DNA from 3 places in the Granulicatella elegans genome. Region 2 is predicted to be linked to each of the others. Evidence: riboswitches for the same ligand, from Rfam matches in the RefSeq annotation. Region 2 holds a riboswitch; each other region holds the start of a gene.
What was found. Region 2 has a riboswitch for thiamine pyrophosphate ahead of LK443_RS08345 (ECF transporter S component). Riboswitches for the same ligand answer to the same signal wherever they lie in the genome.
Positions count from the first base shown of each region.

Region 1: another riboswitch for thiamine pyrophosphate. It lies ahead of LK443_RS02640 (hypothetical protein); the one in region 2 lies ahead of LK443_RS08345 (ECF transporter S component).
Region 3: another riboswitch for thiamine pyrophosphate. It lies ahead of thiT (energy-coupled thiamine transporter ThiT); the one in region 2 lies ahead of LK443_RS08345 (ECF transporter S component).

Region 1 covers NZ_CP085953.1:514,018-524,596, reverse strand. Annotated here, with positions in the region: rRNA gene LK443_RS02680 (23S ribosomal RNA) at 1-1,703, shown strand, start outside; rRNA gene rrf (5S ribosomal RNA) at 1,778-1,893, shown strand; tRNA gene LK443_RS02670 (tRNA-Asn) at 1,905-1,978, shown strand; tRNA gene LK443_RS02665 (tRNA-Thr) at 2,010-2,082, shown strand; gene LK443_RS02660 (metallophosphoesterase family protein) at 2,228-2,947, shown strand; gene LK443_RS02655 (CPBP family intramembrane glutamic endopeptidase) at 2,960-3,619, shown strand; gene LK443_RS02650 (sensor histidine kinase) at 3,616-4,746, shown strand; gene LK443_RS02645 (response regulator) at 4,739-5,392, shown strand; TPP riboswitch at 5,453-5,542, shown strand; gene LK443_RS02640 (hypothetical protein) at 5,850-6,068, shown strand; gene LK443_RS02635 (hypothetical protein) at 6,137-6,349, shown strand; gene LK443_RS02630 (hypothetical protein) at 6,418-6,873, shown strand; gene LK443_RS02625 (metal ABC transporter ATP-binding protein) at 7,028-7,732, shown strand; gene LK443_RS02620 (metal ABC transporter permease) at 7,681-8,496, shown strand; gene LK443_RS02615 (AEC family transporter) at 8,617-9,573, shown strand; gene purR (pur operon repressor) at 9,800-10,579, opposite strand, start outside.
Region 2 covers NZ_CP085953.1:1,679,871-1,690,449, reverse strand. Annotated here, with positions in the region: gene LK443_RS08390 (THUMP domain-containing class I SAM-dependent RNA methyltransferase) at 1-261, opposite strand, end outside; RNA gene rnpB (RNase P RNA component class B) at 340-700, opposite strand; gene gpsB (cell division regulator GpsB) at 712-1,077, opposite strand; gene prmA (50S ribosomal protein L11 methyltransferase) at 1,314-2,258, shown strand; gene LK443_RS08370 (16S rRNA (uracil(1498)-N(3))-methyltransferase) at 2,269-3,021, shown strand; partial or broken gene LK443_RS08365 (RelA/SpoT family protein) at 3,138-5,355, shown strand; gene dtd (D-aminoacyl-tRNA deacylase) at 5,382-5,828, shown strand; gene LK443_RS08355 (universal stress protein) at 6,097-6,555, opposite strand; RNA gene ssrS (6S RNA) at 6,671-6,861, opposite strand; TPP riboswitch at 7,005-7,094, shown strand; gene LK443_RS08345 (ECF transporter S component) at 7,250-7,807, shown strand; gene LK443_RS08340 (ABC transporter ATP-binding protein) at 7,811-9,166, shown strand; gene LK443_RS08335 (energy-coupling factor transporter transmembrane component T) at 9,150-9,803, shown strand; gene tenA (thiaminase II) at 9,808-10,476, shown strand; gene thiW (energy coupling factor transporter S component ThiW) at 10,490-10,579, shown strand, end outside.
Region 3 covers NZ_CP085953.1:254,139-264,717, forward strand. Annotated here, with positions in the region: gene glnA (type I glutamate--ammonia ligase) at 1-648, opposite strand, end outside; gene LK443_RS01340 (MerR family transcriptional regulator) at 661-1,026, opposite strand; gene thiT (energy-coupled thiamine transporter ThiT) at 1,474-2,025, opposite strand; TPP riboswitch at 2,067-2,161, opposite strand; gene merR (Hg(II)-responsive transcriptional regulator) at 2,476-2,868, shown strand; gene merA (mercury(II) reductase) at 2,897-4,537, shown strand; gene LK443_RS01360 (ISL3 family transposase) at 4,697-6,019, shown strand; gene pfkB (1-phosphofructokinase) at 5,947-6,954, opposite strand; gene LK443_RS01370 (IS1182 family transposase) at 7,137-8,837, shown strand; gene eno (phosphopyruvate hydratase) at 8,856-10,154, opposite strand; gene gpmI (2,3-bisphosphoglycerate-independent phosphoglycerate mutase) at 10,254-10,579, opposite strand, start outside.

The DNA.
Region 1 (10,579 bases), 720 kb from region 2:
ACTGAGTGGTAGGAGAGCGTTCTAAGGGCGAAGAAGCATGACCGTAAGGACATGTGGAGCGCTTAGAAGTGAGAATGCCGGTATGAGTAGCGAAAGACGGGTGAGAATCCCGTCCACCGAATGACTAAGGTTTCCTGGGGAAGGCTCGTCCTCCCAGGGTTAGTCGGGACCTAAGGCGAGGCCGAAAGGCGTAGTCGATGGATAACAGGTTGATATTCCTGTACTTCTGTTAATTGTTTGAGCAATGGAGGGACGCAGGAGGCTAAGTTGAGCGTACGAGTGGAAAAGTACGTCCAAGCAGCGAGTCCGCTGATGAGTGAAATGCTTGTCACAAACGGGGTAAGCTGTGAAGGGGAGCGAAAAAAAGTAGCGAAGCAACTGACGTCACACTGCCGAGAAAAGCTTCTAGTGAGATTAACAGAACCCGTACCGCAAACCGACACAGGTAGTTGAGTGGAGAACACTAAGGTGAGCGAGCGAACTCTCGTTAAGGAACTCGGCAAAATGACCCCGTAACTTCGGGAGAAGGGGTGCTGGTAGAAATACCAGCCGCAGTGAATAGGCCCAGGCGACTGTTTATCAAAAACATAGGTCTCTGCAAAATCGAAAGATGACGTATAGGGGCTGACGCCTGCCCGGTGCTGGAAGGTTAAGAGGAGAGGTTAGTCCATTAGGGCGAAGCTTTGAATTGAAGCCCCAGTAAACGGCGGCCGTAACTATAACGGTCCTAAGGTAGCGAAATTCCTTGTCGGGTAAGTTCCGACCCGCACGAAAGGCGTAACGATCTGGGCACTGTCTCAACGAGAGACTCGGTGAAATTATAGTACCTGTGAAGATGCAGGTTACCCGCGACAGGACGGAAAGACCCCATGGAGCTTTACTGTAGTTTGATATTGAGTGTTTGTGTGACATGTACAGGATAGGTAGGAGCCGAAGAGATGGGAACGCCAGTTTCCAAGGAGGCAATGGTGGGATACTACCCTTGTTACATGAACCCTCTAACCCGCACCTAGAAGCAAGGTGGGAGACAGTGTCAGACGGGCAGTTTGACTGGGGCGGTCGCCTCCTAAAGTGTAACGGAGGCGCCCAAAGGTTCCCTCAGAATGGTTGGAAATCATTCGAAGAGTGTAAAGGCAGAAGGGAGCTTGACTGCGAGACCAACAAGTCGAGCAGGGACGAAAGTCGGGCTTAGTGATCCGGTGGTACCGAATGGAAGGGCCATCGCTCAACGGATAAAAGCTACCCTGGGGATAACAGGCTTATCTCCCCCAAGAGTTCACATCGACGGGGAGGTTTGGCACCTCGATGTCGGCTCATCGCATCCTGGGGCTGAAGTCGGTCCCAAGGGTTGGGCTGTTCGCCCATTAAAGCGGTACGCGAGCTGGGTTCAGAACGTCGTGAGACAGTTCGGTCCCTATCCGTCGCGGGCGTTGGAAATTTGAGAGGAGCTGTCCTTAGTACGAGAGGACCGGGATGGACACACCGCTGGTGTACCAGTTGTTCTGCCAAGAGCATCGCTGGGTAGCTATGTGTGGACGGGATAAACGCTGAAAGCATCTAAGCGTGAAGCCCCCCTCGAGATGAGATTTCCCATCATTTTAAGTGAGTAAGACCCCTGAGAGACGAACAGGTAGATAGGCTAGGAGTGGAAGTGCCGTGAGGCATGGAGCGGACTAGTACTAATCGGTCGAGGACTTAACCAAGGTTGAAGGTAAATGAGGAAGGAATTGGATATAGATTCAGTTTTGAGAGAGCGAGAGCTTTTTCAAGAGAGAAGTGTGGTGACGATGGCAAGAAGGATACACCTGTTCCCATCTCGAACACAGAAGTTAAGCTTCTTAGCGCCGATAGTAGTTGGGGGTTTCCCCCTGTGAGGATAGGACGTTGCCACGCTTTTCAAATATTCCGCAATAGCTCAGTTGGTAGTAGCGCATGACTGTTAATCATGATGTCGTAGGTTCGAGTCCTACTTGCGGAGTTCTTTTTTTTTACCCAAAATTCAGCAACTTGCTGCTTTAGCTCAGTCGGAAGAGCGTCACCTTGGTAAGGTGGAGGTCGCCGGTTCAATCCCGGCAAGTAGCTTACATAAAAATATAAAATTAAGTGAGACTGGTGAATACCAGTCTTTTTTTTGTTTTAGCTACTTCCTACATGATTCTACAAGCTTTTTTGAAACTTTGTAGTATGGTATAATCATCGTATGTTTAAAGAGGAGTTGTAGAAATATATGAAAAAAACTTATTTTATTATTGGAGATGTTCATGGAGAGGATAAAATGCTCGATGAAATGTTAAAAAATTGGGATGAAAGTACTCAACAATTAGTTTTCCTTGGTGACTTAATTGATAGAGGCCCTAATAATAAAAAAAGTGTTTTAACTGCAATGGAGTATGTAAAAGAAAAAAATGCTTGGTATGTAATGGGAAATCATGAAGTCATGTTCTTAGCATGGATTGATAATCCAGAAGAGCGTTTTGATCATTATATGAGAAATAATGGAAATACAACTATTAACCATTTATTAAATCGTCCAGTCGATACAGAAATAGATTCTTTAAAAGATTGCGAATTGGTAAAAGAACAATATCCTGAGTTAATATCTTTATTAAGAGAACGTCCTTTATATATTGATGAAGAGGATGTCTTATTTGTTCATGCTGGAGTTGATTTAAGATTAGATCATTGGTTAGACACTGTTCCAAAAGATTTTTATTGGATTCGTGAACCTTTCCATACTGGAAAAAATACAACTGGAAAAACGATTATTTTTGGTCATACTCCATTAAAAGGTTTAAATGAAGATGGAGATTATATGAAGTTATGGCAACAGGATGGAAAAATCGGCATGGATGGCGGAGCTGTATTTGGCGGAGCTTTACATGGTGTTGTATGGCATGATGGTGAAATTCAAAAAATTTATAGTTTAGAACATAAAGATTTCCATTAATGGAGGTAAAGGATGAAGAAGAAAGCAGTATTATTATGGTTTGTTTATTTTTCTAATTTAATGATTGTTCCTCGATTTTTTCTAACACAAGCTGAAGATGGTACATTACATGTGGACAGAAAAGTATATATTTTAGTTCAATTGATTACAGCAATGTATGCAGTTTGGTCTTATCGAGAAGTAATTCAAAGAGGGTTTGAAAATTTAGTAAAGCGTAGATTTGTTCGCGATATTGCGATTGGTTATGTAGTTCGAGTTGTACTGACTATGTTTGTAGCTCTTGTTGTTCCATTACAGCAAACAGATAATCAAGCTAATATTGAATCATTATTAAATTCTACATCTCTTGTATTAATGCTAATCTTAACCTGTGTGGTTGCACCGATTGTGGAAGAATTAGTATTTAGGGAAGCGATTATTGGAGCTTTTAAAGATAAAATGAATTCTTGGATTTTAACGGGAATTTCTATTTTCTTTTTTGTTTTACTGCATTCGATTTCAAATAGTGGTGGAATTGATTGGAATGCTGCTTTGATGTATGTTCCGTTAACGATTCCTTTAGTCGGAATGTATCGCTATTATGAGGATAATGTTGCGGCATCCATGTTAATGCATTTTGTAAGTAATAGTGTTGCGATGATTTTTTTAGTAGCTAGAGGGTTCCTAGCATGAAAATGATTCAAGAAAATCAATTAAAATTTTTAATTCGCTATGGCTTGTTAATAACAGCTCTTGTAGAGTGGGCATTATATCATCCAGTGAATGCTTATCACTTGCTTCTATTTCTTGTTATTGTTGTTGTAGCCCAATTAGATTATTATTCGATTCAATATCCTTGGGCAATTTTAGCTCAAGGAACAGCTATTTTGCTATTTTGTTATTTTACAGGGAATATTTTTATTACTTTAATGCTTTTATTATGTTTCGAAATTAGTTTTCGATTTTCATCTATGTATGCGATTATTCTTCAAGGGATGATTAGTCTAGTAGTTATTATATTAGGGATTAAGCAGCAACAATGGTGGGCGATTTCGGTAATGATTTTTGGAAATGTATTATTTTATTATGGTGCACAGCTTGTTTTAAAGTTAAATGACCAAGGAAATTTATTGAAAGAGCAAGAAAATCAATTGTTCGAGCAGAAAAAAGAATTGCAACAAGCCCAATATACAATGGGAACAATGAAGGAATTATATACTTTACAAGAGAGAAATCGTATTTCAAGAGAAATTCATGATTCAGTTGGACATAGTCTTTCAACGATTATTATTCAACTAGGAGCGATTAGTAAATTAAGTGAAGAAAATAGTCCACAAGTTTCTCAAATGAGCGCACAATTAAGAGAATTTGCAGTTAAAGGGTTACAAGAAGTGCGTACTGTAGTTCATGATTTAAAACCAGAACAATTAACGAAACAACAATTGAATGTAGCTTTAGAAGAATTTATTTATGAAACAAAACAACATAGTGGAGTGGAATTTGTATTTAGACAAAATAAGCCAACGATTCAACTTACTAAAGGGCAAGAGTTGACGATTTTTAGAGGAGTGCAGGAAGCAACGACAAATGCAATTCGTCATGGAAAAGCAACTAAAATTACGCTATTAATGATGTATTCTGCAAATGAACTCATTGTAACGATTATGGATAATGGAGTGGGCTCTTCAGCTATTTCACTAGAAGGCGGATTAAAAGTGTTAGAAGAGCGACTGCATGAACAACAAGCGCAATTAGAAATCAAAAATACTGAACAAGGATTTACAGTACAAATGAAATTGAAAGGAGAAACCAATGTCTGAAAAAATTAAAGTGATGCTAGTAGATGATGAGCAATTAATTCGTTCAGGTTTAAAAATTATGCTAGAAACTTATCCAGATATTGAAGTCATTCATCAAGCTGGAAATGGACGAGAAGCATTTGAATGTTGTAAAAAAGAAGTTCCAGATGTTGTATTAATGGATATTCATATGCCAGTAAGTACGGGAATTGAAGGAACTAAACTGATTAAAGAAGCTTATCCAGAAGTGAAGATTGTAATGGTGACAACCTTTCAAGATACAGAATATATTATAGAAGCGATGCAATATGGAGCTTCAGGTTATTTATTAAAAGATAGTAGTTATGAAGCTATTTATGATGGGATTAAAGTGGCTTTATCTGGAAAAGTAGTGATGGATGCGACAGTTTCTGAAAAATTAGTCATGCAACCAAAAGCACCGACTACTATCGAAAAAATGGATATTTCTTCATTCGGATTAACGGATAGAGAAATTGAATTGATTCGACTTGTATCTCAAGGGTTAAATAATAAAGAAATTTCAGAAGCATTATTTTTATCTGAAGGAACCGTTAAAAATAATATTAGTACAATTTTATCAAAATTAGCTTTGAGAGACCGTACGCAATTAGTAATTTTTGCTTACAATCATCATATTCATTCATAAAAGTAGTTTAGATAACTTTTCTTCTTAGAGGAAACATGCTATACTGAACTCAATTCAATAGAGAAGCATTTGGGGTGCCGAAAGGCTGAGATCATACCCATTGAACCTGTTCTGGATAATACCAGCGAAGGAAAATGACGATCAAGTATAGAAAAAGGGTAACTTACAGTTTTTAAACTAGTATTTTATTCCAATCTATGATTATGCGATGATTCCCTTTTTGTTTGTAATAACAAGAGGGGATTTTTATATAGTTTTAACGGATTGTTTCTGTTAACAGGAAACATGTGCTTTCGAATTGAAGTAAAACACCAAATTGTTGCCATCATTTTGGTGTGTTTTCCCTTTTTCTCCACTATCAGAGTTGTGCCTGAGAGTGGAGTTTCTCTTTTTAGGATATTAGTTAATTTTTACAGAAGATTCTGTACAATAACAGTAGAAATAAAGGAGGATCTTTATGAACAAGAAAACAGTTATTTCATTACTAACAACAGTCGCGTTAACAAGTCTTACTGCTGTACATGCAGAAGAAACTTCAAAACAAGGTTGGATTAAAGAAAATGATTTTTGGTATTATTTAAAATCTGATGGAAAAATAAGAGAGACAGAAGTTAAAAAAGCTAAAAGACAATTTGGCAATTCTCCTCAAACACAACAAGCTGAGAAAAAGCTTTAGAACAAGCGATTCAATGGTTAGAATCAGAAGATTCTATTACGATTAATGATTCTTATGTAAAATATTTAATGGAATATGGTTCTTCTTATAAAGGAAAAATTAAGGAAAATATTAAAAAATTAAAATCTTTAAGCGAAGAGTTACAAAAAGAAAATAAAAAGGATATAGGTAATATTTCTACTACTTTATTAGAAAAATATAATTTACGTACAATGCCTGAAGAAGTGAAACAATCTTTAAATCTTTACGCAGCTTCTTTAATGAATCCCGTTCGTCAATAAATGAAATTATCTCCTGTAAAAGTGACAGAAACAATGGTGATGATTTCAAAAAAATTGCGAAAGAATATATGAATGATGGTAGATTTGTTTTAGATGGAAAAGGTCATGATGCTCATGCTATTAATAAAGTAGTAGAGCAATATGGATTATTAACTTCTGGAGATAATGCGAAAGAAAAAGGAACTCAGTATTATGAAAGTGAAATTAGTATTGATTTCCAAAATAAAGATTATTTCAAAATTCGTACAGAAATAAGAGAATCTATTTTATTATTCTTATTAAATCATCAAGAAAATGTTTACGCTCAAAGTGTTGCTGGAGTAAATTCTGGAAAATCTTATAAAGATCAATATTTTGGTGTGGGATTAGGAGATTCTGGACATTTTATCTTTGTGGATGATTCTTATATTCAGAAAACAGGAAGTCTACCATTTAAAACGACAGAAATTTCTCAAAAAGTTCGTACAGATTATGAGCAAAAAGTGATCAAACGATTAAAAGATCATTTAGCAACTTTAAAATAAACAATTAAAAGTGGGCAATTGTCATTGCCTACTTTTTTGTCTATAAATTTCGTGAACAGTATCGTAAATTCTTGATTATTCGTACTAAAATATGCTATCCTAACAAACGTATATAAAAAAGAATTACTACGATTTAGAAAAGGAAGGAGTTAGCATGAGTTACGTTTCAGTTGAGAATTTATCATTTTCGTATGATAATGAACCCGTTTTAGAAAACATTAGTTTTACCGTTGAACCGGGAGAGTTTGTCATTTTAACAGGCGAAAATGGTGCAGCAAAATCCACTTTATTAAAAAATATTTTAGGATTATTAACTCCAAAACAAGGAAAAGCAACAATCGCAACCGTTAATACACAAGGAGAAACTTTATCGATTGGGTATGCCCCACAACAAATTTCTTCTTTTAATGTGGGATTTCCTTCAACCGTTTATGAATTAGTTGCTTCAGGTCGTTACCAACAAGGTCGCTGGTTTCAACGATTAGATCAAGAAGACCATGAACATATTGAAAAAGCCTTAAAATCTGTTGGAATGTGGGATGAACGTGATAAACGAATTGGAGAATTATCAGGTGGTCAAAAACAAAGAATTTGTTTAGCACGTATTTTTGCGACAGATCCAGACTTATTTGTATTAGATGAACCAACAGCAGGAATGGATAAAACAAGTAGAGAACGTTTCTATCATCTCTTACATCATAGTTGTGCCCATCATGGAAAAGCAATTTTAATGGTGACGCATGAAGAAGAAGATTTGGAACATTATGTGGATAAACATATTCATTTGATGAGAAAGGAGGATTCTCCATGGAGATGTTTTTCTATGGTTTCATGCAAAGAGCATTCATCACAGGATTAGCAATGGCGATGATTACGCCAATTTTGGGATTGTTTTTAATTTTAAGAAGACAGTCATTATTGGCAGATACATTATCGCATGTTTCCTTAGTGGGGGTTTCTCTAGGTTTATTATTAGGCTACAATCCTACCTTTATGACTTTGGTAGTGGTAGTTTTAGCAGCCATTGTATTAGAAGTAATTGGAAAATACTTTAAAGGTTATTCAGAAGTGAGCGTTGCGATATTAATGTCCGGTGGGATGGCAATTGCCTTAATTTTAATGAATTTCCAAAAAGGGCGTTCAACGATTAGTGTTGATCAATTTTTATTTGGTTCTATCGTGACGATTACACAACAACAAATGTGGTTGATGATTGCTTTAGCGATCATTGTGGTTGTGTTATATTTGATTTTTAGACGACCGTTATATGTTTTATCATTTGATGAAGATACGGCTTATACGGCAGGATTACCTGTTCGTTTAATGACACAAGTTTTCACGATGATTACGGGTGTAGTCATTTCTGTGATGATGCCAATTGCTGGAGCTTTATTAGTTTCAGCGGTAATCGTGTTACCAGCATCTATCGCAATTCGTTTAACGAGAAGTTTTACAGGAGTTATTGTGTCAGGTGTGTTCATTAGTATTTTTGGTATTTTTAGTGGATTAAGTATGTCTTATGAATTTGATACACCACCAGGTGCTACGATTACTTGTGTATTCTTAATTATTTTGGTAATTAGTTTATTTGCAACAATGATTAAAAATCAATTGAAGAAATAAAAGTGAAGTCTCGGAAAGTTTGTCTAACAGATTTTTCGAGATTTTTTATCTTTTATAGAATGTTGACAGGTAGAGGAAAAGCAGAGTATAGTGACTGTACGAAGAAATTGGAGGATTAAAATGTTAGGTGAAATCTTTTCAAGTATGGCAACGATTGTCATCATGATTAGTTTAGGATATGTATTACAAATAAAGGGATGGTTTGATAAAAATTTTTCATCCAGTATTGCTTCCCTTATTATTAAAATTGCTTTACCTGCTTCGATTATGATTTCTGTTTTAAGATTTATTTCAAGAGAAAAAATGATTGAATTTGTAGGAAGTTTAGGAATTCCACTTTTGAGTGTCATTATTGGATATTTTGTTGCTTGGATCATTGTTCAAGTCTTTCGTATTCCTAATGAACGTAAGGCAACGGTAATGAATACGATTGTTAATGCGAATACGATTTTTATGGGATTACCGTTAAATTTATCTTTATTTGGTGAAAAGGCTAGGCCTTATTTTTTAGTATATTATGTAGTGAATACTTTATCGACTTTTACAGTAGGAACCTATTTGTTTGCTTATTATAATCAGCAACATGTTGGAAAAGGAATTCAATGGGAGAGAATTTTCTCACCACCATTAATCGCTTTTTTAGGGAGTATGATTTGGGTATGGTTTGGGTGGACACTTCCTGAATTTTTGAATGATTCTCTGATTTATATAGGTAGTTTGGTAACTCCATTATCGTTAATGTATATTGGAATTCATTTGGCACAAGTGGGGCTGCGTTCGTTGACATTCGATGGTGATATGCGTTTATCGATATTTGGACGTTTTGTATTATTCCCAGCAATTCTTTTAACAATTCAAGTGGGAGTCATGCAGTTCTTTTCAATCGAATTACCAATGAAATTACAAGAAACGTTCTTCCTTCAATCAACGATTCCTACATTGGTGATTATGCCGTTATTGGCAACGGAGGAAAATGCGGACATTGATTTTGCGACATCAGCTGTTACGATTACGACTTTACTCTATATCGTGATTTTACCCGTATGGATGATGTTGTTTTCGATGGTGTTCCAGTAGAATGTAAAATTTAATGACGTAAAGTAAAAATAAACAGAAAAACTTCCCTTGAATAGCAAGGTCGCCAGCAGCCTCGTTTTGCGAGTCTCATGCCTAAAATTCGAGCCTTGGTTTCGAATTTCCCTTGTAAAATAAGCCACTTCCGTGGCTCATTTTACTGTTGCTATTAAAGGAAGTTTTTCTGTTATTTTGTGTTAATGGTTAATTCTTAATTCTTAATAGTTCATTAATGTGTTTCCTCTAAAAATGTATGTGTATCGAAGAAGTTGCCGAGTTCAGCTTTGATGTGTTGGTTTTCGGTGTTGATTTCTGTGATACGAATGATAGAAGAATAATCTTTTAATTGATGCCCTGAGACTCCTGATTCGCAGAAAACGACTGCCCCTACTGCATGAGAATCAAATTCTTTGATAAGGCTTCGCATCCCATTAATAGTACCACCGGCTTTTAGGAAGTCATCGACAATCAATACATTTGATCCACTAGGGAGAGTACGTTTGGATAATTCCATTTTTTCAACACGAGAAGATGAACCAGATACGTAATTAATACTTACAGTAGCTCCTTCTGTAATTTTAGAATCACGGCGAACGATAACAAATGGCACATTTAAATAATTGGCAACTGTTTGAGCAATTGGAACGCCTTTTGTGGCTACAGTCATAATGACATCAACTTTTTTATCTTCATAGGCAGAAGCAATCATTTTTCCTAAGTGATGAAGAACATCTGGTTTTCCTAGTAAATCAGATAAGTAAATATATCCACCAGGAAGTAGACGAGTTGAGTCATTCATCTGGTCACAAATTTTTTGTGCTGCTTCTAATGCTTGTCCTTTTTTTATTTTTGGAGTGAAAATCACGCCTCCTGCTGCTCCAGGAAGTGTATTAACAACACCAATTCCTTGGATTTCAAAGGTGCGTTTAATAATGGCAATATCTTCACTGATGGAAGACTTTGCAGATTGGTATAAATCTGTAAAACTTGTTAATGAAATCAATGTGTG
Region 2 (10,579 bases):
TGGTAAAATTTGTTCCCAAGGGAGTGCTTTTGTTTGTTCAAATAATGAATCAAATGTTTTAGCGGTAAATTGACCAAAAACAATTTTAATACGATCTGCAGTACGTAAATAAATATTTGTTTTTGCAATATCATAATCGCCTCCAGAAAAATAAGCTTTTCCATTTTCTACTTGGCACTCATAACCAAGAGTTCGTAATTCTTTTCCAACAAGTGCTTCTATGCCAGCTGCAGCAGTGGCGACTAATTTATAAGTTGTCATAATGATTTCCTTTCTATGAAAGTTTTTGTTTTTCAAAAAAAATACCGGGAGACCCCGGTAAATAACCTGAATGCAAACTTCTATAAGCCATGTTCTGTTCCATCAATTATCAGGTTCTAATTGATTTCAGTAATCATCTGTCTACACAAATGTGCCTCTTTTTTCGTTCATTTCCTAATAAAGAGTGCCCCTACCATATGTTTGGGTTGCTCGCTCGAGGGGTTTACCGCGTTCCACCATTTCTGTTTCCAGAAATGCTTCGTCACTGTGGCACTTTCAAGAATACTTTGGCATAGAAATCCTTAGCCATTTTTTCTGCCGTCAACAAGTTGTTGCCTTAGCTTATTGTTTCGCTAAGCACGAACACTACAGACATCTCAGTCTGTGCGAGCATGGACTTTCCTCAGTAGTAAAATTACTACCGCGATTACTCAAAGTTTACAAGAATTTTTAATCTTTGATTGGGGTAATAACACGAGTTTTATCTAAATCATCATCGTCTTCTTCTAATTTTTCATCAAAGACATGTTTTTCTAAATTTGCTAAACGTTTTAAAATATCAAAGTTTGTCACTCCAGCAGAAGGGATGCTTGCAGAACGAGTACCTTTTGGTACACTTGTTTGTTTGGATAATTCATCTACTTTATTTAATAAACGTTCATTTTCACTTTGTAAATAGCTAATTTCTTTTTGAAAAGCATCATAATCACGAATAATTTGATCTAAAAATGCGTCAACTTCTTCAATGTCAAAGCCTCTAAATGAGCGTTTAAATTGTTTGTTTAAAATATCTTTTGTTGATAAATGTCTTTCCATGGTTTCATTACTCCTTAATATCAATCATTCATTCTATAGTACAGTCAAGTATGCTTGCTACTCGATGCATAATTGTCTTTTGCAAGCAGTGAAAAATCTTTTGTTTTTCTATCTTCAATATCATACTAAAAAATCGGGAAAATTACAAATATGTTCCATTAAATTTTTAGGTAATTTTTATTTTCTTTGCTATAATGTCTTGTGAACAATGATATATGTAAAAGGAGAGTTAATAAATGGATTGGTTAGAAGTTACAGTAGTAACTCATACAGAAAGTGTAGAGGCAGTCAGTGAAATTTTTATGGAAATTGGAGCTAAAGGAGTTTCGATTGAAGATCCTCTCGATTATGATCAATTAAATCAAGAACAATTAGAATGGCTTTCAGTAGAAAGAAAGTCTTTATATGAAACAGATGAAGTATTTGTCAAAGCTTATTTCCAACCAAATCAATGGAATGACGAAATGACGGAAACAGTTACCAATAGAGTTCAGGAACTAAAATCTTTCGGATTAACTATTGGAAAAGGAATTGTTACTTTACAAACAATAGGAGAAGCAGATTGGGCAGAAGCTTGGAAAAAATATTATTTCCCAGTTCGTGTAACTAGATATTTAACAGTAGTACCAAGTTGGTTAGAGTATCAAAAACAGCAAGAAGATGAACGCTTCATTCGATTAGATCCAGGTTTAGCATTCGGAACAGGTACACATCCAACGACTCAATTATCGCTAGCAGCTTTAGAACAATATATTCGTGGTGGAGAGAGTGTATTAGATGTTGGAACAGGTTCAGGTGTATTAAGTATTGCTGCAAAATTATTAGGAGCAAGTACGGTTACAGCTTTTGATATTGATGAAATGGCAACAAGAGTTTCAAAAGAAAATATCTCATTAAATCCAGAAGTTGGAGAAATTGCTGTGTATGAAAATAATTTATTACAAGGAATTCATCAACCTTCTGATATCATCGTGGCAAATATTTTAGCAGAAATTTTATTAATGATGCCTACGGATGCTTATCATAATTTAAAAGAGAATGGTGTTTTAATTTTATCAGGAATTATTCAATCAAAAGCAGAGGAAGTACGTTCTGCTTATGAAAATGTAGGCTTTACTTTGAAACAACAATTAACAATGGGTGAATGGAATACATTTGTCATGACAAAAGCGAAAGACTAGGTGAAAAAGGATGCAACGTTATTTTATTAATCAAGTCATTCAATCAATTGGAGAAAAGATTTCCGTTCTAAAAGAGCAAGAGCATCATATGGTAAAAGTGATGCGTATGAATATTGAGGAACGTTGTGAAATTGTAGATGAACAAGAACAATTATATATTGCAAAAATGACACAACTATCCCCATTCGAGTTAACCATTGAAGAGCATAAAGAACAACAGGTGGAATTACCGATTGAAGTTACGATTTTTGTAGGACTTTCTAAAGGAGATAAATTAGAGACGATTGTTCAAAAAGCAACAGAACTAGGGGTTCATACAATTGTTCCCGTAGAAATGAAACGGAATATGGTCAAATGGACAAAAGATAAATCGCAAAAGAAAATTGAAAGATTACAAAAAATTGCTCAAGAAGCAGCAGAACAATCTCACCGACTACATGTTCCGAAAGTATTAGACTTGATGACATTAAAAGAAAGTGTCGACTTAGCGAAGCAATCGACAAAAGCATTAGTCGCTTTTGAAGAAGTTGCTAAACAAGGGGAAGCAGCAGTATTCGTTCAAACATTGACTTCATTAAAAAAAGGAGATTCAATTGCCTTTTATTTTGGTCCGGAAGGTGGATTTGATGTTCAAGAAATTGAGTACTTAAATAGCCAGGAAGTACATTCTTGTGCCTTAGGTCCAAGAATTTTAAGAGCTGAAACAGCACCCATGTATGCACTAGCTACATTATCTTATCATTTCGAGCTTTTAAAAGTTTAGAAATAGTTGACGGAAGGCAAAGAAAGAGATAGGATATGTATTAACTAAAGTTAAGAAAACAGTAACAAAAATCATTTTTATACGGTTACTGTAATGAATTAAGGGGAAAAACGTATATGTCAAAAAATAAAAATTATACGGCTGAAGATGTTGTTTCACTTTGTCGTGAATATATGAATGAAAAAAGTATTCAGTTCATAGAAAAAGCCATTGAATATGCAACTTATGCCCATAAAGATCAAGTAAGAAAATCTGGCGAAGCATATATTGTTCACCCAATTCAAGTAGCTGGAATTTTAGCAGAATTGCGATTAGATCCAGATACAATTGCAACAGGATTTTTGCATGATGTTGTAGAAGATACAGGATTTACCATCGATGACATTGATTATGTTTTTGGCAAAGATGTTGCATTTTTAGTAGATGGTGTTACAAAACTAGGGAAAATTAAATATAAATCTCATGAAGAACAACAAGCAGAAAATCATCGTAAAATGTTATTAGCAATGGCGAACGATTTAAGGGTTATTATGGTAAAACTAGCTGACCGTTTACATAATTTAAGAACCTTAAAATTCCATAAACCAGAAAAACAACGCATGATTGCCAATGAAACATTGGAGATTTATGCACCTTTAGCCCATCGACTAGGGATGAATAAAATTAAGTGGGAATTAGAAGATACTTCATTAAGATATTTAAACCCACAACAATATTATCGTATTGTTCAATTAATGGATTCAAAACGAGATGAACGTGAAGCATATATTCATGAAACCGTGGTAAATATTGAAGAAGCTACACAAGAATTAGAAATCGAAGCTGAAATTTATGGTAGACCAAAACACATTTATTCGATTTATCGTAAAATGAAAGATAAAAAGAAAGAGTTTAATGAAATCTATGATTTATTAGCGATTCGTGTTTTAGTCAATAGTATTCGTGATTGTTATGCAGTTGTAGGGGCAATTCATACGAAATGGAAACCAATGCCGCGTCGTTTTAAAGATTATATTGCAATGCCAAAGGCAAATATGTATCAATCGATTCATACAACTGTTATTGGACCAGAAGGTAAACCGGTAGAAATTCAAATTCGTACATTTGAAATGCATGCTGTTGCAGAATACGGGGTTGCAGCTCACTGGGCGTATAAAGAAGGAAATACTCAAAAAGTATCCAATGATCCACTTCAAAAACAATTAGATTGGTTTAAAGATTTAATTGAATTGCAAGATGATTCAAAAGATGCGAATGACTTTATGAATAGTGTGAAGGAAGATATTTTTGGAGATAAAGTGTATGTTTTTACTCCAAAAGGAGATGTTTCTGAATTACCATTAGGTTCTGGACCATTAGATTTTGCTTACAATATTCATACCGAAGTTGGAAATAAAACGGTCGGTGCAAAAGTTAATAATAAAATTGTACCATTAAATTATCAGTTAAAAACAGGAGACATTGTAGAAGTATTAACTTCTGCGAATTCATTTGGTCCTTCAAGAGACTGGATTAATTTAGTCTTTACGACTCGTGCAAAAAATAAAATTCGTCGATTCTTTAAATTACAAAATCGTGAAGAAAGTATTCTTCGTGGACGTGATTTATTAGAAAAACAAATTGTTGATTTAGAATTTTCTCCAAAAGAATTTTTAACGAAGACACAATTAAAAGAAATTTTGAGCCGATTTAATTTTGCGAATGAAGATGATTTATTTGCTGGAATTGGATTTGGAGAAGTTTCTGTTCAAACAGTTGCGAATCGATTAACGGATAAAGCACGTCGAGAAATTGAAAAACAAAAAATGCAAGAAGAAGCATTTGAACAAATGTCTGAGAAAATTCAACGGAAAGATACTCAAAAAATGAGTATTAAACATGAAAATGGTGTTATTATTGAAGGCGTTAATAATTTATTAATTCGTTTAAGTCGTTGTTGTAATCCGGTTCCTGGGGATGAAATAGTTGGATATATTACAAAGGGGCGTGGTATTTCTGTCCATCGTAAAGATTGTCCGAATGTTAAAGTTCAACAAGATCAACAAACTCGTTTAATTGATGTAGAATGGGAAGATACAGGAAATTCTAAGCAACAATATGATACGGAATTAGTCGTTGAAGGATACAATCGTAATGGTTTATTGAATGAGGGTATTAAATGTTATCAATAGTATTACGAAATCTTTAAATTCTGTGAATGGGAAAGTGAATTCTAATAAGATGGCTACGATTACGGTTAATATTGGGATTCATAATACGGAGCAATTAGAGTTTATTGTGAAGAAGATTAATCAAATTCCTGATGTTTATAGTGTTCGTCGTGTGATTTCATAATCGGATGCGAGAAAGAGGGAAGAGTTATGAGAGTTGTTTTACAGCGTGTTTCTCATGCGAGTGTTACAGTTGAGAAGAAAGTCATTGGAAAGATTCAACGTGGTTTTCTTTTATTAGTGGGTGTAACGCATGATGATGCAAAAGAAGATATGGAATATCTTGTTCGTAAGATTGTTCAGATGCGAATTTTTGAAGATGAAGAGGGTAAGTTGAATCGTAGTATTCAGGATATTGGCGGTGAGATTTTATCGGTTTCGCAGTTTACTTTATATGCGGATACGAGGAAGGGGAATCGTCCTTCGTTTTCAAAGGCGGCTCCTGGGGATGTTGCGCTTGAGATGTTTGAGCAGTTTAATGGTTTGTTAAGAGATACTGGGATTCCTGTTGAGACGGGTCAGTTTGGTGCGGATATGAAAGTAGAGTTACTAAATGACGGACCAGTGACAATCCAGTTGGATTCAAAAAACCGTTAATGGAGAGTAATAGAAAAAGAGAACAAAAAAGACTTACAATTGTAATAGCTTGGACGCCAGCAGCTTCGCGAAGCGAATCTCATGGCTAAAAATCGAGCCTAAGGTCTCGATTACGCGAGCTATTACGAGAAGTCTTTTTTGTTCTCTTTTTCTATACTTTTTAAGTGTCACTCATGTAAGTTGCGTTGAAAACTATATTGCATAAAAATTAAAACAGGGAAGTTCCTTGTTAATAGGAGAGTCTTTCCTGTTTTTTATTTTTATACTTTTATTGACGTTGGTTTTCTAGGTCGGTGCGAACTACTAAGACGTCGCAACTGGCGTTTCTGATGACATATTCTGATACAGAACCGATAAATAGTCGTTCGACTGCGTTTAGTCCTGTAGCACCCATCATAATTAAATCAATTTGATAATCTTTTGGAATATTTTTAGAAATATAAACTTTTGGTGAACCATATTCTAAAACAAAATCGATATCATTAAAATCATGTTCTTGGGCATACTGACGATATTCTTGGAATAAATTTTCTGTTTGTCTTTGAATTTCTTCATTAAAATTTCCTTCGAAACCAGTAGGAGTTTGAAGGACTCGTGTATCAATAATATGAGCAATTAAAACTTGAGCACGATTTCTTTTAGCGACCTCAATTGCTTTTTCAAAAGCTAATCTAGCTTCATTAGATCCATCTACCGGAACTAAAATTTTTGAATATTCATGGAACATAACAATCACTCCTTCATCTTTATATCTTTATTATACCACTCTGAAATAGTTTTTAAAGGGGTTTCATAAAGAAAAAACCACTCGAAAGAGTGGTCCAAAGTAAAAACTTTATTGATAGATTTCCGGTGATGCCGTTTGATGTATTTGATAGTTTTGAACCCGCATTCTAAGCAGGTGGGCTTCTATGAGTTACTTCTTAACTTCCAAGTGCAATGGCTTGTTATCCATAACAACAACCTGAATCCCTAAATAGTCATTAATTGTTCGGTCAACACATAGTAAATACCGCGCACATCTCAGATTTCTATGTCACTATAGTAGCACTCATTAGGAAAAAAATCAACCCTAAATTTGATAGCGTTTACTTACGTCTGAAGCGTAAATGTTTTTTAAGCAGATAAGTTGAAATTGATTTCAAATATGATATGATAAAAGAAAATTTAATAAAACCAAAACATTTGGGGTGCCAATTGGCTGAGATTATACCCATTGAACCTGATCTGGATAGTACCAGCGAAGGAAAATGTGGAATGTTACAATAGTAATGTTTTCTAATGATTTGTTTGCTCGATATAAAAGATAGTGTTTTTAGGCTGTTTTGATGTCGGAAGTCAAAGATTTAGTTTCCATTGCTTATGTTCATTATGTTAGTGAATGAGCCTCCTTTTGTTTTGAAAACGAAGGGAGTTTTTTTATGGAAAAATGGAGTTTGAAGGATGTCATTTTAATGGCATTATTAGCGTTTCTTTTTGGGGGCGTATTTATGGGAGCAGGATTTTTGTATGTCGCATTGGAAGTGGCATTAACGCCTGGAGGGTATCAACCTTTTGCGAATGAAATTTTATTTGGATTATGGACGATGGCTGCTCCAATGATTGGGGTACTGTTGAAGAAAAAGGGAAGTTCGACTCTTGGAGAAATGTTAGCTGCTTTAGCTGAAATGTTAATGGGTTCTCATTTTGGAGTTGGTGTCTTAGTTTCTGGATTTGTACAAGGTTTAGGAACAGAAGTTGGATTTTTTGCAACGGGTTATAAGCGATATGATACTTTTTCACTTACATTAGGTGCGATTGGTACAGTTGTCTTTAGCTTTCTTTATGAGTATTTTAAATTAGGATATGGCGCTTATTCTTTAGGATTTTTAGTGGCATTAATTGTTGTTCGTTTTATTTCTGTTTTTGTTTTTGGTGTAGTATTTGTAAAAATTGTAATGAACTTATTAGAAAAAGTAAAAGCTACAAGAGGAAATTAATCAATGAATGGAATCACTTTAGAAGGTGTCAGTGTTTGGCAAGGGAAAACTAACATTCTTCATCAACTTCATTGCCAAATAGAAATGGGCGAATTCATTTTATTAACAGGAGATACGGGGAGTGGAAAATCAACTCTGTTTCAATTTTTATCAGGCATTAAACCGATGGTTTTTGAAGGTCAATGTTCCTTGTTAGGAAAAGATATTTCTTCCATGACACCTGTTCAAAGAGCAACAATTGCCGGAACTGTATTCCAAAAAGCTTATCGTCAATTTACGATGAAAAATTTACGGAGCGAATTAACGTTTACTCTTGAAAACTTAGGGTATGATTTTGAAGAAATTCAAGATCGAATTCATCACGTTACGATGGATACAGTAACCCAACATTTATTAGATCGACCTTTTGTTCAATTATCTGGAGGGGAGCAACAACGTTCTACGATTGCAGTTTTATTAGCAATGGATGTACCAATTTTATTATTAGATGAGCCATTTGCTAGTGTTGACGAGAATAGTAGACGTTCCTTAATGAAATTATTATTTGAGCTTTCTAAAAAAGGAAAATTAGTTATTGTCAGTGATCATGATACAAATGGTTACAGCGAATATGTTAGTCGTGTATTACATATTCATGAAGGGAGTTTGCAGACGGTTCCGATTAGTACCTTGTCGAATCATTCAATGATTCCATTAGAACAAGTCGGAGCTTCTACAGAGAAGTTTTTTACCTTTCAAAATGTTATAAAAGAAGGTTTATGGTCGATTCCACAGTTTTCTTTAGAAAAAGGGATTACGACGTTAACGGGAGATAATGGTGTTGGAAAATCAACTTTACTCAGAGCGATGGTTCAATTGTCCAAAGTAAAGGGTAATTTTTTGTATGAAGGGCAAAAAATCACAAAGAGAAATCGTTCCAAATGGTTAACGCTGACTGTTCAAGAAGCGATGCATCAATTTGTTACTTTAATGCCAAAGGATGAATTAAATTTTGGAATGAAGAGATTTGTTCATACTCAAGAATGGCAAGAACGAATACTCACAGAAACTCCATTAGGTTCAAAATTGGATACAAGTTTGATGTATTTAAGTGGTGGAGAACAAAAGCTGATTCAGCTAATCTGTATGCTAAGTTTGGAGATTCCATTTTTATTATTGGATGAACCTTTTACTGGCTTAGATAAAAAAAGTTGCCAATTGATGGGAGAATGGATGAAGTGGAATCAACAAACACATGAACAACAATTATTAGTCGTTTCTCATCGATTAGCCCCTCTAGAAGGTGTGAGTCAGCATCATATTCAAATTACTGAACAGACATTGAAAAAAGGGGGAATTCAAGATGGAAAAACAGTCTAAAAGTTTAGCGTTTTCTCTTTTTCTAATTATAGTGACGATTGAATTATCGTTTGTTCCTTCGAATGTCTTAAATATTTTTGTATTAGTGGTTGGATTCTTGTATCTTCTTTGGAAAAAGCAGTGGGGCGTTATTGGTGCGACCATCATTGTTCCATTATTTCCAGCGATTGGGAGTTATTGGTCAATCCGTGTTCAAGGAATTCATCTAGAGTTAGCTTCAGTGATGTTTACAAGAACATTTGCATTTGCTTTATTAGGATTTCTATTAGCCTTTAGTGTGGATTTGGAAGAATTATTATTAGTCTTGGAGCAAAAAGGTCTTCCTCCTCATTTTGTCTATGGTTTATTAGTGATTATTCATGCTTTTCCATATATTCGAAGAGAAGTTGTGCAAATGAAGGAAGCGAGTCAATTAAGAGGCCGTCCTTTATATTTTTGGTCAAGCTTGTATTATATTAAGGTCATTTTTACAGCTTATCACTTACAAGAGCAATATGAACAAGCGATGATTAGCCATGGATTTGATGAAAAAGGAAAACGAATACCATCGATTATTTGGAAAAATGATGGTAAAGCTTTGAGATGGATGATTTTATTATTTGTAGTAGGAAATAGTATTGGATGGTTATGGAGGTAGGAAAATGACATTTACAGAAAAAGCCATGGAAGTTTCTAAACGTTATTGGCAAGGAAGTTTTGAGCATCCATTTGTAACTGGTTTACAAGATGGGACATTAGGTGATTCGATATTTCGTTATTATTTATTACAAGATCGTTATTATTTAGAACATTTTAGTAAATTATATCAAATCATTTCTGATGCATCTGATGATGCAGAAGTCAAAGAATTGATGAGACGCAATTCTGAACATTTAGCACAAGGAGAACAATTAATTCGAGAAGAATTTTTTAAAGAATTGGGAATCGATGAAGAAGAAATCAAAAATACACCGATTGCTCCAACTGCTTATCATTATGTATCGCATTTGTATCGACAATTAACAGAAAAAAATGTTGTTGTAGCTTGTGCAGGAATGTTACCTTGTCCGTGGTTATATCAAGCCATTGGGGAACAATTAATGAAACAAGGTTCCCCTCATGAAATGTATCAACGATGGATTATGACGTATGCGGGTGAAGATAGTAAAGAAGCCGTTCAATATGAATGTGGTATTATCGAACGATTGTATGAAGAAGCAACAGAACAAACAAAAAAAGAAATGATAGAGGCATTTTATCGTAGTTGCCAATTTGAGTACCTATTTTGGGAAATGGCATATACACACGAAATGTGGAAATTAGAAGGCTAGGAAGGTTAGAAAAATGAATAGAAATAAAAAATTGATGTTTTTAGCAATGATGGTAGCGTTAGATGTGGTGTTATCCCCATTAATGCGTATTGAAGGAATGGCA
Region 3 (10,579 bases), 460 kb from region 2:
GACTAATTTAAAGGTTTGAATATTATCACAGGCTGCTACTGCAGGAGCATATTTCCAGTCAATTTCATGTTGACCTGGTGCTACTTCATGGTGACTGGCTTCAATGTCAAATCCAATTTTTTCTAATTCTAGTACAATTTCACGACGACATTCTTCTCCTAAATCGACTGGAGCTAAATCGAAGTAACTTCCTTGGTCATTTCCTTCAAGCGTTGGTTCTCCATTTTCATCTAATTTGAATAAGAAGAACTCTGGCTCTGGTCCTAAGTTAAAATTAGAAAATCCTAAGTCTTCCATTTCTTCTAAAATACGTTTTAAGTTTGAACGTGGATCTCCCGCAAATGGTGTTCCATCTGGTTTATATACATCACAAATTAATCGCGCGATTGTTCCGTGTTTACTACTCCATGGAAATACAACCCACGTATCTAAATCAGGATATAAGTACATATCACTTTCTTCAATACGAACAAAACCTTCAATAGATGAACCATCGAACATCATTTTATTCGATAATACTTTTTTTAATTGAGTAATTGGCACTTCCACATTTTTAATCGTTCCTAAAATATCCGTAAAAATCAAACGTAAATAGCGAACGTCCATTTCCTCAACTTGTTTTAAAATTTCTTCTTGTGTGATTGTCATCTTTCTCCACCCCTATAGTAATTTCTCTTGTCCAGATAATCTTCCAATATGCATAATTTCGTTATATAAAATTCGTCGAACGTCTTCATCCGTTAAACCATCATTTGATGAAGGTTTTTCTAACGGATTCTTTTTCACATTCGAATAAATTTTTTGAATCGCAACAATGGTCAATCCATCTGCCAAGTAGTCTTTGATTTCTAATAATCGATCTACATCGTTTAACGAATACATTCTACGATTAGTGTCTGAACGTTCCGGTGAAACTAAACGTTGTTCTTCATAGTAGCGAATTTGTCTTGCTGTTAAATCCGTTAATTTCATGACTGTTCCTATTGGAAACACTGCTAAAGAACGTCGTAATTCCTTTTCTCCCATCGTCAAACACCTCTCTTATCCTATATGATAGCTGTATTGTAAAAATAACGCACATAAAAGTCAAGGATTCTCTTACTTTTTATGTTATATTTTCTAACATGATTTTCTTTTCAATAAAAAAGACTAGGTTTCCCCATCCTTTCCATTTCGTTATTAGTTTTCAGTTCCCAAAACTTCTTTAATTAATGCTAATTTTGCCCATTGTTATTCTTCAGTTAAGATATTTCCTTCTTCAGTGGAAGCAAATCCACATTGAGTACTTAATGATAATCTCTCTAATGGAATATATTGGATCGCTTCTCTAACTAACGTAATGACATTGTAACTGACGGATCCGTTATTTTCACACACTAATTTAATATCGATATCTATAGTTTTTAACTATGTTAAAATGCTAAAAAAACTCTTATAGAACATCCATTCTACAAGAGTCTTTCTATATGCAACTTATTTTTCTTTATAAATTTTTGGAGATTTCAATAATAAAATTGCTACCACAATTGTTACAATGAGCGTTTGCAATCCAGCAACTCCATTAACAGTGAAAGAATACCAATATGGAGATACTCCTTCTGGTGCATATTTCCCCCAGAATAAAAATCCTGCTACAAAATGCCAAAAATAGCGAATACCAACACCGATGATCGAAGAAATAAAAATATAAACAATTGCTAACGCTTGTTTTTCACTACGAATAGCAGATTGGAATTGATGATGAAGTAATCCAGCAAATCCCATCACTCCAAACGCAACAATATATTCTAAAAGTACTTGAGAGAATGACAAGTAAACAACTTTTCCAAGCACAAAATGTAAGATTCCCCACACTAGACCTGAAAATAGCGCTGGATACAATCCTCTACGCAACGCGAACACTACTAAAACAATCGCACCAAACGATGGAGAAAACCATCCCATAAAATGAGGAATAAATGATAACGCCATCGCTAAAGCTGCAACAATTGCTCCCTCCACCCATGCAATTCTTTTGATTGACATAAAAAAGCCTCCTTGTTTTTTTACAAAGAGACCCTGTTGCAGACAATAATTCATACAATCCCTACGCACGTATTAACGTAACAGGTTCTAAGAGTTTGTAAACACATCTCAGCCAACGGCACCTCTTTGTATCTTTTTTTGAAATATGAATTTAGTATACGCCCTTATAAAGATAGTTTCAACACTGATTTCTTCATAAACAGTCTATTTTCTTGAAATTTCCTTAATTTTTATAGGTCTTCGGAATATATAGTGGAATTACTTTCTTAATAGTTTAAAAACAACTGGTGTTTAAATCGGATTTTCTGGTGGGATGTTAGGATAATCAATAGTATTATATAAAAGTATCAATCACATACGAGTGATACTTTAGGAAAAAAATAAAATAGTCCAATTTACTTGACCGTGTACTATGGTACATGGTTTATAATATTCAGGGGGTGAAATAAGATGATTTATCGCATTAGTGAGTTTGCAGATAAATGTGGAGTTAATAAAGAAACGATCAGATATTACGAGCGAAAAAATTTATTACAAGAACCTCACCGAACGGAAGCTGGTTATCGGATATATTCATATGATGACGTTAAGCGTGTTGGGTTTATTAAACGAATACAGGAACTTGGTTTCTCTTTAAGCGAGATTTATAAATTACTTGGTGTTGTAGATAAAGATGAAGTTCGTTGTCAAGATATGTTCGAATTTGTTTCTAAAAAACAAAAGGAAGTGCAAAAACAAATAGAGGATTTAAAACGAATTGAAACTATGTTAGACGACTTAAAACAACGATGTCCAGATGAAAAGAAATTACATTCGTGTCCAATAATAGAAACATTAACATGAGAGATTAATTAACGAAAGGAGCTTTTTTATGAATAAATTTAAGGTAAACATTTCAGGAATGACTTGTACGGGTTGTGAAAAACACGTAGAATCAGCACTTGAAAAGATAGGTGCTAAAAATATTGAGTCTAGTTATCGTCGTGGTGAAGCAGTATTTGAACTGCCCGATGATATTGAGGTTGAAAGTGCAATAAAGGCGATTGATGAAGCAAATTACCAAGCCGGAGAAATTGAAGAAGTATCATCACTAGAAAACGTGGCGTTAATTAATGAAGACAATTATGACCTTCTTATTATTGGTTCTGGTGCTGCTGCCTTTTCTTCGGCAATTAAAGCTATAGAATACGGTGCAAAAGTTGGAATGATTGAGCGTGGAACGGTTGGGGGAACCTGTGTGAATATTGGCTGTGTTCCGTCAAAAACTCTTCTTAGGGCAGGGGAAATCAATCATTTATCAAAAGACAATCCGTTTATAGGTTTACAAACATCCGCTGGAGAAGTGGATTTAGCTAGTTTAATCACGCAAAAGGATAAATTGGTGAGCGAACTTCGGAATCAAAAATATATGGATTTAATTGATGAATATAATTTTGATTTAATTAAAGGTGAAGCAAAATTCGTTGATGCTAGTACGGTTGAGGTCAATGGGACAAAGTTATCTGCAAAACGCTTTTTAATTGCAACAGGTGCATCGCCTTCGTTGCCCCAAATTTCAGGACTTGAAAAAATGGACTATTTAACTAGTACAACACTTCTTGAGTTAAAGAAAATACCAAAACGATTAACTGTAATTGGTTCAGGATACATTGGAATGGAGCTTGGACAACTATTTCATCATTTAGGTTCAGAAATAACGCTTATGCAAAGAAGTGAGCGACTTTTAAAGGAGTATGATCCTGAGATTTCAGAGTCAGTTGAAAAAGCGTTAATTGAACAGGGTATAAACCTTGTCAAAGGGGCAACTTTTGAGCGTGTTGAACAAAGTGGAGAGATAAAAAGGGTTTACGTAACAGTAAATGGCAGTAGAGAAGTCATTGAATCAGATCAGTTACTTGTTGCCACTGGAAGAAAAACAAATACGGATTCTTTAAATTTAAGTGCAGCAGGTGTTGAAACTGGAAAAAATAATGAAATCCTGATCAATGATTTTGGTCAAACAAGTAATGAAAAGATTTATGCAGCAGGAGATGTGACTTTAGGACCACAATTTGTATATGTAGCAGCCTATGAAGGTGGAATTATTACTGATAATGCTATTGGTGGATTAAACAAAAAAATAGATTTATCGGTAGTTCCTGCTGTTACGTTTACGAATCCGACGGTTGCAACGGTTGGTTTAACAGAAGAACAAGCAAAAGAGAAAGGGTATGATGTGAAGACATCTGTATTACCTTTAGATGCTGTTCCAAGAGCAATTGTAAACCGTGAAACAACCGGTGTATTTAAACTAGTAGCAGATGCAGAAACACTAAAAGTATTAGGGGTTCATATTGTATCTGAAAATGCAGGAGATGTCATCTATGCAGCATCATTAGCTGTTAAATTTGGCTTAACGATAGAAGATTTAACAGAAACCCTAGCACCATATTTAACAATGGCTGAAGGGCTAAAATTAGTTGCACTTACGTTCGATAAAGATATTTCGAAATTATCTTGTTGTGCAGGCTAAGGGAACTTTTTTACAACTCCCTATTCAAGTGAACCAGCTAATGCTTTAAGGGATTTTCTAAGTGCATTTGTGGTCACAAAAATAATTTAACACTGATGATTTCGACATCAAATCTATAATTGATACCTTAACACCGCAGAGTAATAAAGGATGAATAATATGTCAGACTTATTATCCCTACCAGACATTAAAACAATAGAACCGCCACAAGAAAATGAAACCGATATGATGTTTAAAGTTGAAGCAGTCGGACCACCTGAACGTTGTCCTGAATGTGGTTTTGACAAGTTGTACAAACACAGTTCAAGAAATCAACTAATTATGGATTTGCCCATTCGTTTAAAGCGAGTGGGCTTACAATTGAACCGTAGACGATACAAGTGTCGTGAATGCGGATCTACCTTCTGGGAACGCCTAATATCTGTAGATGAAAAGCGTAGTATGACCAAAAGGCTTTTAAAGTCCATTCAAGAGCAATCCATGTCTAAGACCTTTGTAGAAGTCGCAGAAAGCGTTGGTGTTGACGAGAAAACCATTAGGAACGTTTTTAAGGACTATGTGGCACTCAAAGAACGTGAATACCAGTTTGAAACTCCTAAGTGGCTTGGGATAGACGAGATACATATTATCCGTAGACCTCGGCTTGTATTGACTAATATTGAACGCAGGACTATTTATGACATCAAGCCTAACCGTAACAAGGAAACAGTCATCCAACGTCTTTCAGAAATCAGTGACAGGACTTACATTGAGTACGTCACAATGGATATGTGGAAGCCCTACAAAGACGCAGTGAACACTATCCTTCCACAAGCTAAAGTTGTCGTAGATAAGTTTCATGTAGTTAGAATGGCTAATCAAGCCTTAGATAACGTCAGAAAGTCTTTGAAAGCCCATATGAGCCAAAAAGAAAGACGTACCCTTATGCGTGAAAGGTTTATCCTTCTAAAGCGTAAACACGATCTAAATGAACGTGAATCATTCCTCTTAGATACTTGGTTAGGTAATCTTCCTGCTTTAAAAGAAGCCTATGAACTCAAAGAAGAGTTTTACTGGATATGGGATACTCCTGATCCAGATGAAGGTCATCTTCGTTATAGTCAATGGAGACACCGTTGTATGTCCAGCAACTCTAAAGACGCATATAAAGACCTCGTGAGAGCCGTAGACAACTGGCATGTTGAAATATTCAACTACTTTGATAAAAGGCTCACTAATGCTTATACGGAGTCAATTAACAGCATTATTAGGCAGGTAGAGCGAATGGGTAGAGGTTACTCGTTTGATGCCTTACGAGCCAAAATCCTTTTCAATGAGAAGCTCCATAAAAAGCGTAAGCCACGATTTAATTCAAGTGCTTTCAATAAAGCTATGTTATACGATACTTTCAATTGGTATGAAGTGAATGATCACGACATTACAGACAACTTAGGTGTCGATTTTTCCACACTTATTAAGAATTTGGAGAAGGGTGATTTATAAGCCCTTTTCCACCATAAAATCCGAATACCCATTTTTATTTGTGGTATTAATGCTTCAATCAACTCTCTAGTTGCAATCCCTACAGAAAAGGCAGTGGCACTACCTGATGCCGCCCCTTGTTTAAGGCTCTCTTTAAAATCATTTGTTTCTATATATTTCGCCATAAAACCTGCTAACATCGAATCTCCAGCACCGACAGAATTGATTAGGATACCTTTTGGAGTATTGGAAGTCAATACTTGTCCTGTTTCACTGACTAGAAATGCTCCTTCACCTCCACAAGAAATCAAAACATTACGTGCGCCCTTTTCTTGTAATTTAAACGCATAGGCTATCATTCCTTCTTGCGTTTTAATTTTCACTCCAAATAATTCTTCTAATTCATGTTGGTTCGGCTTAATAATAAACGGTTGATAAGGTAAACAGGCTAATAATGAAGCTTTTGTTGTATCTAGTACTAATTTTACCCCTCTTGCATGACAAAGCTTTGCAATTTCAACATAAGACGTCTCATCTAATCCTGGAGCAGCATTACCAGCTAAAAATACAACATCCTCTTCTTTCACCTTGTCTTCCAAATAATTCACTAATTCTTGAAACTTCTCTTTCCCCACAGCAGGGCCAGCTGCATTGATTTCTGTTTCTACTTCTCCTTTAACTTTGACATTAATTCTTGTTGTACCTTCTACAGAAATAAACCTCGGGTTAATCCCTTCGCTTTCTAGAAACCCTTCAATATACTTCCCTGAAAACCCTCCAATAAAACCTGTAGCAACATTATCAACTCCTAGTCGTTTTAACACAACCGACATATTAATCCCTTTGCCACCTGCTACATATTCCTCACCCATTGAACGATTTAATTTACCTAATTGACAATTTGGAACTTGGATGACTAAATCCACTGCTGGATTAAACGTAATGGTGTAAATCATATTCTCACCTACTTTCTAATGTAAAAAATAGAGGCTGGGCAAAAAGTCTCAAAAATAGAAGAAAGCACTATAAAATTCTGAAACAGGATTTTATAGTGCTTTTTAGTCTTATAAATTAAACATAGGAGTCTACCTCTGTTATAATAAGTTTGAATGAAATAAAATAAGAAAGGGTGACTCCTATGTACAAAAATTATACCACACCAACAGATACTTTAGAACTAAATTTTACATTAACCGTCCCTAAAAACCACATTGCTCAATTTATTAATCAGTTTGTAGATTCTATTCCAGATTCTATTATCTTTCCTAATACAACATCAAAAATGGGTAGACCTGCTCATCATCCTCGTATGTTATTAAAAATGATTCTCTTCGCTTATACTCGTTCTACGTATAGTGGTAGAAAAATTGTTCAATTAAATGAAGAAAATATTCCGATGCAGTGGCTTTCTCAACAAACTTATGTCTGTTACCATGTTATTAATAATTTTAGAAGTAATGAACAGTTTTCCTCTATCATTAAAAACATTTTCGTATACTTTACTTTATTACTCCAACACTATCATATTATTGATTCAGATAGTTTATTTATTGATGGTACAAAAGTTCAAGCAGATGCCAATCGTTATTCATTTGTATGGCGTAAAGCTATTGAAAGATATGATGAAGCTTTAAATGAAAAAATTAGTACATTATATGATCAATTAATTCAAAATCAAGTGAATATTGCTTTATCAGAAGAAGAAAAAATTACTGAATATGGTGTTCATGCCATGATTGAAGCTACTAATAACTCTCTAGAACAGTTAGAAGAACTCATTGAAGAAGAACCTAAACATATTGTTGGTGGTTCTAAAAACAAACAGAAAAAACGCTTGTTAAATTCTTTTAAACGTCAACTTGAAAAAGATTTTCTGCCTCGTAAAGAAAAATATACGATAGCTAAGGAAACATTTGATAACCGGAATAGTTATTCTAAAACAGATAACGATGCTACTTTTATGTGTATGAAAGAAGATGCCATGAAAAATCGAGAATTAAAACCTGGCTATAATCTTCAAATCGCAACGAATCATCAATATGTTTTAGGTTTTGATGTATTTCCTAATCCTACAGATATGCGTACTCTTAAACCATTTTTAAATTCATTTAAACTATTAGACAAATTTTCTATTATTATTGCGGATGCTGGATACGGTAGTGAAGAAAACTATCAATTGATTCTTGAAGAGTATGAAAAGACACCTTTGATTCCTTACACAATGTACGAAAAAGAACAAACGAAGAAATTTAAAAATGATCCATCTAATAGACAAAATTGGTATTACAATGAAGAGGAAGATTATTATATTGATCATTTAGGTGTAAAATTTAGTTTTAAATATTATTCAACAAGAAACGATAAGAATGGATTTACTCGTAGATTTAAAGTGTATGAGACAGATTCAATTCAAGAAACAGAAGCATTGGATGAATTAGCGAAAACTCCTACTGGACAACAACGTCAAATCCGTGTAAACCAAGTTTGGGAATCTTATAAAGAAACGATTAAAGAAGCGTTACATAGTGACCGTGGAAGTAGTATATATGCTCAACGAAAAATTGAAGTTGAGCCAGTTTTCGGTCAAATGAAGCGCAATTTTGGCATGCGCAGAACTCATGTTAGAGGTAAAAATGCAGTTCATAATGACATTGGTCTGCTCTTTTTAGGGATGAATTTGCAGAGATTAAGGAAATATATCTTAAATAATATGAATCAAGGGTGGTTTATCCCCCTTGATTTTACTGAATTTATTAAAAAGCACGTCCTAATTTTGATTTCAGTCAAAATCGGGACGTGCTTTCTTCTATTTTTGAGACTTTTTGCCCAGCCTCTCTAAAAACATCCTAAAATGAAATTATTTTTTTAAGTTATAGAATGCTGAAAGACCTTGGTAAACAGCTAAGTCACCTAATTGATCTTCAATACGTAATAATTGGTTGTATTTAGCAATACGGTCTGTACGGCTTAATGAACCAGTTTTGATTTGTCCAGCATTTGTAGCAACTGCGATATCAGCAATTGTTGAATCTTCAGTTTCACCTGAACGGTGTGATACAACTGCAGTGTATCCAGCTTTTTGAGCCATTTCAATTGCGTTGAATGTTTCAGTTAAAGTACCGATTTGGTTAACTTTGATTAAGATTGAGTTTGCAACGCCTTGTGCAATACCACGAGATAAGATTTCAGTGTTCGTTACGAATAAATCATCACCTACTAATTGAACTTTACCGCCTAAGCGTTCAGTTAATAATTTCCATCCATCCCAGTCGTTTTCGTCACATCCGTCTTCGATTGTGATGATTGGGTATTTTTCAACTAATTCAGCTAAGTATTCTACTTGTTGCTCTGGAGTACGTTTAGCACCTTTTTCACCTTCGAAGATTGTATAGTCATATACGCCATCTTTGAAGAATTCTGATGAAGCACAGTCAAATCCTAAGAATACATCTTTACCTGGTTCTAAACCAACTTTTTTAATTGCGTCTAAGATTGTTTCTACAGCATCTTCAGTACCTTCAAATGTTGGAGCGAAACCACCTTCGTCACCTACAGCAGTTACTAAACCACGGTCGTGTAAAATAGCTTTTAACGCATGGAATACTTCAGCACCCCAACGTAAAGCTTCTTTAAATGTTGGTGCACCAACTGGTAAAATCATGAACTCTTGGAATGCGATTGGAGCATCTGAGTGAGATCCACCGTTAACGATGTTCATCATTGGTGTTGGTAATACTTTAGTGTTGAATCCACCTAAGTATTGGTATAATGGTTGATCTAAGTAATCAGCAGCAGCACGAGCAACAGCGATAGATACGCCTAAAATTGCGTTAGCTCCTAATTTACCTTTGTTTGGAGTTCCATCTAATTCGATCATTAATTTGTCGATCGCCATTTGTTCGCGAACGTCAAAACCGATGATTGCTTCAGCAATAATGTTGTTTACATTATCAACAGCTTTTTGAACTCCTTTTCCTAAGTAACGAGATTTGTCGCCATCACGTAGTTCAACTGCTTCGTATTCACCAGTAGAAGCTCCTGAAGGAACCATACCGCGTCCGAACGCTCCGCTTTCTGTGTAAACTTCAACTTCGATAGTTGGGTTACCACGTGAATCTAATACTTCTCTTGCTAATACATCTGTAATAAATGGCATGATTTATTAACTCCTTTATATTTATTTGTACGTTTCTATTTTAATTGAAAAATGCTTTATATGCAATCTTTTCCTGAAGTTGAAAGCATTTTCTTAAGATTATTTTTGAATTAAGCTTTCGCCTGTCATTTCTTCAGGTTTTGCTACATTCAATAAGTCTAACATTGTTGGAGCAACGTCTGCTAAACGACCACCTTCACGTAAGGTAACACCTTTTTTCGTTACAATAACTGGTACTGGTACTGTTGTATGAGCAGTATGTGGTGTACCTTCTGGTGTAATCATTGTTTCTGAGTTACCGTGGTCAGCAAAGATAATTGCTGTACCGCCTTTAGCTAAAATAGCATCCACTACTTTACCTAAGTTTTCATCCACTGCTTCGATTGCTTTAATCGTTGGTTCTAACATCCCTGAGTGTCCAACCA